One region of the Heyndrickxia sp. FW510-T9 genome, then DNA from elsewhere that is predicted to be linked to it. Evidence: riboswitches for the same ligand, from Rfam matches in the RefSeq annotation. Region 1 holds a riboswitch; the other holds the start of a gene.
What was found. A riboswitch is a leader RNA that binds a small molecule or an ion and turns the genes downstream of it on or off. The one in region 1 is predicted to bind preQ1.
Positions count from the first base shown of each region.

Region 1 (4,856 bases):
ATGATCAATATGATATTAAAAGGAGAACCTTTCTATGGTGATTTCAAGAGATAAATCAATTGGATCTGCTTCCGTTCGTACTAGTAAAAAAATGAGTCGGATTTTGAATGTATATTTAAAGCCTTTTAACATCACAACGGAACAGTGGAGTGTATTGAGAACACTAAGTGAGACAGACCATATTTCTCAGAAGGAATTAGCCGATTCAGCGGATAAGGATCAGGCAACACTCACCAAAATTCTCGATTTGCTGGAAAAACATCAATTTGTGAAAAGAATTGCAAATCCAGCAGACAGACGTTCCTTCTTGATTACTATTACAGAAAAAGGAACCAATCTTTGTATGGAAGTAGCTCCATTTATAGAAGACATTTTTACAAAAATAGTTAATGGCATTGATGAAAAATCACTTGCTATTTATCAAGAAGTATTACTCACACTTGAAAGGAATATCGATTTGCTACTAGAGAAAGAAAACAACTAGAAAGAAGGAATTATGGAAATGAACAAAACATCTAAGTTGTGGACAAAACAATTTGTAGCCATTGTCGTGATGGCTTTTTTATTTTTTCTATGTTTACAATTGCTTACAGCAGGATATCCGGCATTTATTACTGAAGTGAAACAAAATCCGACGCAAGGGGGATTAATGACGACTGTCTTCATGTTGGCAGCGATAATTACACGACCTCTCATCGGATATTTAATGCATCAGGTTAATGTGAAAATGATGAGTATTTTTTCATTTGCCTTTGTAGCAATAACCGTTGGACTTAGTTACGGTCAGGATTCGATTGGTTATTTAATTTTACTTAGAATTTTTCACGGGATTGGTTTTGGGATTATGACTACTATTCTTGCCACAATGGCAACGAATATTATTCCAAAAAAGAAGCTTGGAGAAGGAATCGGCTATTACGGTTTAGCAACAAGTGTTGGAACAAGTATGGGACCGATGTTGGGACTAGCCGTTTTGCAATATTATTCCTTTAATTTATTATTGATAATTTCTGTTTTATTAGCGGTTATTACATTAGTTTTCAGCTTTTTTATCAAGCAGCCGCAATCATCAGCATCAAAAAGAGTGGAGAAAGAAAAAGGTGCATTCAAAAAATATGCCTTTGATAAAACCGTATTTATTCCTTGTATATTAACGGCCTTTTTTACGATTACATTAAGTGGTGTCATCAGTTTCTTAAGAGAGCTTGGTAAAGAGGAGAATATCAGTGGATCCGTATCATTATTCTTTTTAGTGATGGCCATTATCATGATTGTTGCTCGCCCTTTATCCGGCCGCTTGTTTGATACGTTAGGCCATAAACTAATCATTTATCCTGCAACCATTTGTGGGATTATCGGATTATTCCTTTTATCGGTTACACATAGCTCTTGGTCACTCCTACTAGCAGGCTTTTTCTATGGAATTGCGTATGGAACCGTCACACCAGCCCTTCAAGCTATTGCTGTCAGCCTTGTGACGAAAGAGAAGCAAAGTACTGCAAATGCTATGTTCTTCTCCTCAATGGACTTAGGAATGGCTGTCGGTTCAACAGGTCTCGGCATATTAGCTACCTATACTGACTATCATTTTATCTACGGTTTTTCTATTATATGTTTAGTGGCATTACTCATCGTCTATACACTCCTTTTTGGTAGAAAAAGAAGCATGGACATGGTACCAGCTACTCAAAATATGTAAAAAAAAATCGGTAGCTTTTTGCTACCGATTTTTGCTTTGATGCCTGACACCACTTATATTAAACTCTTTTTTTCAAAGTGTATGCGTTTGTTTAACATATACATAATTGGTGCACCTATTGCCATTACTGCAAATTCTCCAATTGCGGTTGTAAGCCATGTATATAAAAATGGCCAGTGTAAGGCTAAATGTAGCTCTATTGCAATCAAGAACATCGTAATAGTAAATACAATTGTGTTCACAATCATCCGAGTCCAAACATTTTTTATAAAACGGCATACGAAAATGGTAATCAATAATGAAATTACGGATTGACCAAAACCGAAAACAAGATCATAGGCACGCGTTGGTGAAAAAAATAGATTTGTAAGAAATACACCTAATAAAACACCATAAATAAATTTCTTATTAAATACAACTAAATGATTGAACATTTCGGAAAAACGAAATTGGATAGCTCCAAATGCAAGTGGTTGAATAAAAAATGAAACGGCAATGTACAAGGCTGCAACAATTCCGTTCCCGACAAGCGTTTTTACTTTCATATGAAATTCTCTCCTTAGTTTTTTATCGTGGGATGGTTTCGAACCACGTATTACATACACAAAGTATAATGATAGGCAAATTTTATCATCTAGTCAATTGATTTTTCTTCCAAAAGTACTATCTTTCCTTGTCAACTGGAACAAAATAATGGTCTTTACGATATGCTAATGCTTCCATCGTAGCAATCAACTCCCCGTCACTTTCTACTTTAATGTTATACCAAGCAGTTCGATGGTTTCTTTTCTCTTCCATGGCAATTGCTTTTAACCGAGAACCTTTATTACCTGGTGCCATAAAATTAACGGTAGTGGAAAGACCCACAGATGTTTTTCCGTAAGAATTACAGGCAACAGCAAACACAAAATCAGCAATGGCAAAAATAATCGCTCCATGCACCGTTCCGTGAGCATTTACCATATGATCCGCTACATCAAGCTCTGCAATCGCCATACCTTCGCCCATTTCGACTAATTCAATCCCCAAAAACTGTGCATATGGTTCACTTTTCAAGATTTGAAAAATTTCATCCTTATACTGATGATGCAGCTCTTTTTCATTAACATCTCGTTTCAATATGATTCCTCCCAATCATTCCTGTGATAAGGTAATTATATACTATTTTGAATTTTCGATATTAATGAGCTAATGATTTTCATCTAAATAACTTTTTTCATTAAACCTATTTACATTGACGTTACGTAAAGGTGTATATTGATGTTGTCAGGAGGGATAACACGTGGAGTACACAGTGCAAAAACTAGGGAAAATAGCGGGAGTCAGCACGAGAACACTACGATATTACGATGAAATTGGAATTCTTAAGCCGGCTAGAATTAATTCATCCGGATATCGAATCTATGGTCCCGGGGAAGTTGATCGTCTCCAGCAGATTCTTTTCTATAGAGAATTAGGAGTCAACTTGGAGAATATCAAAAATATCATGACAGATCCGTCATTCGATCGTACCAATGCATTGAAGGAACATCGTGAAAAGCTTCTGGCAAAGCGTGAGCAACTGGAAGAATTAATTGCAAATGTAGATAAAACAATAGCAGTAACGGAAGGGAGAATGATCATGTCTGACAAAGAAAAATTTGAAGGATTTAAGCAAAAGTTGATAGATGACAATGAAAAGAAATATGGAGCGGAAATCAGAGCAAACTACGGAGATGAACAAGTAGATAAATCCAACCAGAAAATCAAAGGTTTGACTGCAGAACAATATAAAGAATTGGAAAAATTGGGTGTGGAAGTTCTTGTGACGTTAAAGGAAGCGATGGAAACCGGAGATCCTGCAAGCGAATTAGCACAGAAAACCGCGGAATTACATCGTAAATGGTTGAGCTACACCTGGTCTAGCTATAGTAAAGAAGCTCATGCTGGTCTAGCTCAAATGTATGTGGGTGATGAAAGGTTTGCTGCATATTATGATAAAGTGCAACCGGGGGCGGCGGAATTTTTGCGAGATGCGATTCATGTTTATACTGGTATGAAAAAGTAAATTGATTAAGCGATTGGGTCCCAATCGCTTTTTTCTCTAGGAAATTATAAGCGAGTCAGGGAACGTGCAAAAAATCGGATTGTGTTGGGAAAACAGAGACGATAAAGACAGAATCGTTCCCGAATAGAAGAGACAAAGGGAATCCCGGTAACAATAGTAGAAGAATCGTGCCCGAAAGGAAGAGAGTGCATGGAAAGTGGGAACAATAGTAATAGAATCGTTCCTGAAAAGAAGAGGGTACGGTGAAAGTGGGAACAATAGTGATAGAATTGAGTTTTAAAAAAAAGAGAATGCAAAAATGCGGTAACAATAGAGCGGGAACCTTATTCGATATAGTGATTAGAGCATGTAATCAGAAACTATATAAGTACACTAGTGCCAAATTCCCAAATATCCCGTAAGCAAGTTTGCTCAAAATCATTGACCAACCTTAACCGGAAAATCAAAATCATTCGTTTTTATGAAATTATTAATCTTCTTATTAATAATTATGTAACCTAATGTGATGAAACCTACAAATATCCTGCTAGATATTTGTGTGTATATAAGCATGCTACTATAGGAATTTACCCCATATGCATGTAGCAGCCATGCTTTAAGCGAGCTAAGAAAAAGACCGCGCACGAAAAACACTAATGTGAGCCATTGAAATAACACAAAGTTCGCTTTTACAGAAAATAAGGCGAGACTGTTTTTCCGCGGTTGTCCGGATAGTGCAGCAAAATCAACTGAAAAATAAAGTGCTAAAGGTTTTTTTATGAAAACCGAAAGTAGGAATATCATAGCAAAAACCAATCCTGTATAAACTTGGTTCCATAACATTTTTTCAGCGGATCCAGACAATAAATCAACACTGGTGCTAATAAATAAGGAACAAATCGCATATAATCCTGTTAAATTAAATTGACGCACCTTAAAGAAAATATATATTGTGTAAATAAACCCCGGAACTGTTGATAATAGCATCGCAAAATAATCACCGATTATTTCTTTCCCACAATTCCAAATAAGCATTGGAACTACGATATAAAATAATATGTCAAATGAGACGACTTGTTTTTTCATGGCCACTCCTTATTCATTATTTTGATATAAGTGTGCGATTGCTTG
Region 1 covers NZ_JBYSWK010000095.1:22-4,877, forward strand. The annotation lists gene AC3WJF_RS22855 (MarR family winged helix-turn-helix transcriptional regulator) at 35-484, shown strand; gene AC3WJF_RS22860 (MFS transporter) at 503-1,699, shown strand; gene AC3WJF_RS22865 (QueT transporter family protein) at 1,753-2,244, opposite strand; PreQ1 riboswitch class I at 2,253-2,297, opposite strand; gene AC3WJF_RS22870 (PaaI family thioesterase) at 2,363-2,818, opposite strand; gene AC3WJF_RS22875 (MerR family transcriptional regulator) at 2,982-3,746, shown strand; gene AC3WJF_RS22880 (VC0807 family protein) at 4,164-4,811, opposite strand; gene AC3WJF_RS22885 (MerR family transcriptional regulator) at 4,821-4,856, opposite strand, start outside.

Region 2 (4,856 bases), on a different contig from region 1:
TTCTGAAGGGCATCTGATTCGAACTCGATATGTCCAAATTTACACAAATAGTAAAGAGCGCAACAAAATTTGCGAAGAGATCCTAAAAAACACAAACAAAAATCATTTTAATTTACTATTAGAGGTTATCAATGAAGTTATATACACTTAAAAGGAAATTCAATGGATATAAAAAAGGAACACAATTTTACTTGATCGCCGAATCAGAATTTATAGGAGTAAAAGAGTTTGTATTGAGAACAAAAGATTTAAAGAATAGTATATCGGTCAATGAAAGTGAACTACTTAAGATTTTTTTTTCATAAAGGTAATCTTTTTATCGAATAAATGCGAAGTTTAGGGGGCTTTACATAAATAACGATATTCAGCAATCGGACGCTTTCCGGGGCAATGATAAAGTCCAATTTCTCCAATTTTATTGCGGAGAAAATGGGCTTTTTTATATTTACTCATAGTGTAAAATAACTCCTTAAGTGATAAGTTAATAGACTCACAATATCACCTATCATATTAAAAAAGTACAAAATATGATATTTAGGTTATGCCCAAGTAAGTTCACAAGATAAAAACCTCATTACCCAAATCGAATAACTCAAAAAAAATTAGTGAACTGGATTGGGAAATGATCAAGGAGAAGTAACGTTCTGAAATTAAATTGTCCAAGTGAAAGGGAAAATATAGAGGAAGGATGAAAAAAATACATAGAAAAGCATCCAGGTATGAATTATGCCATTAAATAACGATATACAACAGATAAAACCGTGAAAGAAATCTGTACAATAACAGGGGGGAGTCAGGCAGCGTTTTATCGAAAATTAAACTAGGTGGAAGAAAAAAATACTTAATAAGGAATTAGAAATCTATACACATGTGGCCCCATAATCCTCAAATCGTTTCCGCATACCTAATTGGAAGATATATTGGTTTAATTTGTAGATGTCTAATTATGTCGATTTCCTTATGTAAAAATGTTAAACTTCCTGTATAAATTAAAAAGTCAATTCAATAAAAATCCGCAAAAAGCGGTAGAGGTTCTAGCTACCTTCTTAAAAAAACTAAGGAAAACAGAACTGCTTTCTTTAGTAGTCCTGTTTTTCTGTTCAAAAGGGAAAGTTATAAGATGAAGAAGAAAGAAAAAGCAGTTGTTGTATTTAGCGGTGGCCAAGATAGTACCACTTGTTTATTTTGGGCAATGGAGCGATTTTTTCACTTAAAACAAATGAAAAAATTTTTATTCTTTAAATGAAACAGACTTCATGTTTTGATAAAGAAATTCTTCGGCTTTATGATCTGACTTCTTTAATAAATTTTGATAATTTTTTGTCAGAAATTCTTTTACTTCACTCACAGTAATTTTATTTACTTCATTCTGAACATCAAGCAAATCTGTAAAATTGAGCTTTACCTTTTGAACATAATCGAAAAGTTTAGGCAGTATTTCTACTGATTCACACAAAACAAGTATTTGGTCACCGTCATTGTAATCAACTTTTATGCGACTCAATAATACTGTATTCGGAAAAAATATTCCTGGTGCTCCAAGAAAAGTTTGTGCAAGTCCAATTTCTACTTGATTAATCATATCCATATTAATTGTCAAAAGATGATTTCCGTTCCTTTTGTCCGAAAATTCAAGCCCTGATTCATTCAACGTTAAGAGCCAATTTGTTTTTCTCAAAGCTCTTTTTGGATAATTAGTATTGTTCAAATCAATTGAAACCAGTACTGCGCTATTCAATATCGCATTTCCAAAGTCTGAATAATAATCAATATTGTGTTCAATAGACATTTTCCTCACCACTTTCCAAAAATTTACTTACATTTATATTATAACACTTTTACATCTAGAAGATACCACAATTACATGAAATTTATGAATATTCCCACTTAATTCTGCGGTTTCTTAGATATATTTATACTCAAAATTAAAAGAGCTTGGAATCCAAGCTCTGAACTGCGATTTATCGTTTTGCACTTCAAAAGTAAACCCGTTAATAATTACCTTGCTTGGTTTTTATTTGTCGATAGTTCTAGTAACGAAAGCACTAATCAGCATAAAAGTTTTACAGAACCTAATATTAAAAATGAATCTCTAAACGATTTAGCTTTTTCCTATTAACTTTATTTCGCGATTCCTTTTTACTTGCAATGAAGATGCCGCAAAGATAAAAACCAAACCTGAAAGCAGGTTCCATTTATTGAACACTCAATCCTCAAATCGTTTCCACACCACTAATTCGAAGATAAAATGGACTTTTTTGTTGATGTCTAATTATGTCGATTTTCTAATGTAAAAATGTTAAACTTCCTGTATAATGAAAAAGTCATTTATATAAAAATCCGCTTAAAGCGGTAGAGGTTCTAGCTACCCTCTTAAAAAAACTAAGGAAAACAGGACTGCTTTCTTTAGTAGTCCTGTTTTTCTGTTCAAAAAGGAGAGTTATAAGATGAAGAAGAAAGAAAAAGCAGTTGTAGTATTTAGCGGTGGCCAAGATAGTACCACTTGTTTATTTTGGGCAATGGAACGATTTGAAGAGGTCGTTGCTGTAACTTTCAATTATAATCAAAGGCACAAATTAGAAATTGAGTGTGCTAAAAATATTGCGAATGAGCTTGGTGTTAAGCACCATATTTTAGATATGTCACTATTAAATCAACTGGCTCCGAATGCATTAACCAGAGAGGATATTCAAGTGAAAGATGGGGAGAACGGCAATCTTCCATCCACCTTTGTTCCAGGTAGGAATCTGTTATTTATGTCATTTGCGGGAGTTCTAGCTAGCCAAGTTGGTGCTAAACACATTATAACAGGGGTTTGTGAGACAGATTTTAGTGGATACCCAGATTGCAGAGATGTTTTTGTTAAGTCTTTAAATGTAACGATAAATCTATCCATGGATCAGGACTTTGTGATTCATACCCCATTAATGTGGTTGGATAAGTGTGAAACATGGGAATTGGCAGATAAACTTCAAGCTTTTGATTTTGTACGTGAAAAAACTTTAACATGCTATAACGGGATCATTGCAGATGGTTGTGGAGAGTGTCCAGCATGTCATTTGAGAAAAAATGGTCTAGATGAGTATTTAAAAATTAGAAATTAATAGTAAAGGAGATAACCATATGTTACAACAATTTTACCCACAACCAGCTCCACACCCATATCAATTTGAATTAAATAAAGATATGGATTTCTCAACTGCTCATTTCATTCCAAATGAGAAGGCAGGAAAGTGTTCTTTTACTCATGGGCACACTTATTTTGTTAATTTAACGATTGCTGGGGATGTACTAGATGAAATGGGAATGTTGGTGAATTTTAGCGATTTAAAGAAATTAGTACACGGGAGATATGATCATAAAGTTTTAAATGACTTTCCCGAATTTGAAAAGTTGCCTCCTTCAACAGAGGTAGTTGCCCAAACCATTTATGAGTTGGTTGCAAATTATTTAGATACATTATCGAATAAACCAATATGTCTACAAGTATTAGTCCGAGAAACACCAACGTCCTATGTGATTTATAGGCCCAAATTGAACGAAGGGAACGGTAAGCATGAGTAGTAGTAAAATTCCTGTTATTGAAATATTTGGTCCGACGATTCAAGGAGAAGGAATGGTAATAGGCAAAAAAACGATGTTTGTTCGGACGGCAGGGTGTGATTATCGATGTTCTTGGTGTGATTCTGCTTTCACATGGGATGGATCAGAAAAGGATAAGATTAGATTACTAACGCCATCTGAAATTTTTCATGAATTAAGGCATCTTGGAAAACAAAATTTTAATCACGTTACTATAAGTGGTGGAAATCCAGCTTTAATTGGAAAACCGATGATGGAGTTAATCCAACTGTTTCATGAGCAAGATATAAAAGTGGGGTTAGAAACACAAGGAAGCCGTTGGCAAGATTGGTTTACACTTGTGGATGATTTAACGATTAGCCCGAAACCTCCTAGTAGCGGGATGAATACGGACTTTGATGTTTTAGATAGCATTATAGAAAACTTGGATAGAAAAAAAATGAGTCTAAAAGTCGTTGTCTTTAATGATGAGGATTTTGAATATGCAAGAATGGTCCATAAACGATATCCAGCTATTGATTTTTATTTATCAGTAGGGAATAAAGATCCTTATGAATCAGGGGATATTTCATCAAGATTACTAAATTCTCTTGATTGGCTATGGAGTAAAGTGACAGAAGATCCTGAAATGAATAATGTACGAGCTTTACCGCAACTACACGCATTAGTCTGGGCAAATAAGCGGGGTGTATAAACGATGAATCATATAAACGTAGTAGAAAATAAAGATATTGATATAGAGATAAAAAAGCAAAAAATTTCACAGCATTTTGCAAGTATTATAGAAGAGCTTGGATTAGATTTAAATGATCCTTCGATTAAAGATACCCCAGAAAGAGTAGCAAAGATGTTAGTAAATGAAACATGTAATGGATTATTTTCCAATCCGCCTATTATTACAACATTTCCATTAGATAAAAATACATCTCGAGAACTCGTAGTAATCGAAAATATACCGTTTAGTTCTTTATGTGAACATCATTTTCAACCTTTTGTGGGAACTGCAACCATTGCCTATCTACCAAATGATAGAGTAATGGGACTTTCCAAAGGAGCGAGAGTATTGGATTATTTCGCTTCACGCCCGCAAATTCAAGAACGACTGACTAATGAAGTTGCCACGTATTTATATGAGCAACTAAATGCAAAAGGAGTATTTGTTATTATGAAAGCGGAGCATTTCTGTATGAAAGTTCGCGGCGTAAAAAAACATAATTCTTCTACTATAACAACTGCTAGTCTTGGAGACATTGATAAACAAGATGTACTTAACT
Region 2 covers NZ_JBYSWK010000003.1:100,531-105,386, forward strand. The annotation lists partial or broken gene AC3WJF_RS02805 (recombinase family protein) at 605-824, shown strand; partial or broken gene AC3WJF_RS02810 (7-cyano-7-deazaguanine synthase) at 1,121-1,216, shown strand; gene AC3WJF_RS02815 (hypothetical protein) at 1,232-1,789, opposite strand; PreQ1 riboswitch class I at 2,350-2,392, shown strand; gene queC (7-cyano-7-deazaguanine synthase QueC) at 2,448-3,104, shown strand; gene queD (6-carboxytetrahydropterin synthase QueD) at 3,124-3,564, shown strand; gene queE (7-carboxy-7-deazaguanine synthase QueE) at 3,557-4,276, shown strand; gene folE (GTP cyclohydrolase I) at 4,280-4,856, shown strand, end outside.
Region 2: it holds a riboswitch for preQ1, as region 1 does, so the genes downstream of both, queC (7-cyano-7-deazaguanine synthase QueC) here and AC3WJF_RS22865 (QueT transporter family protein) in region 1, are expected to answer to the same signal.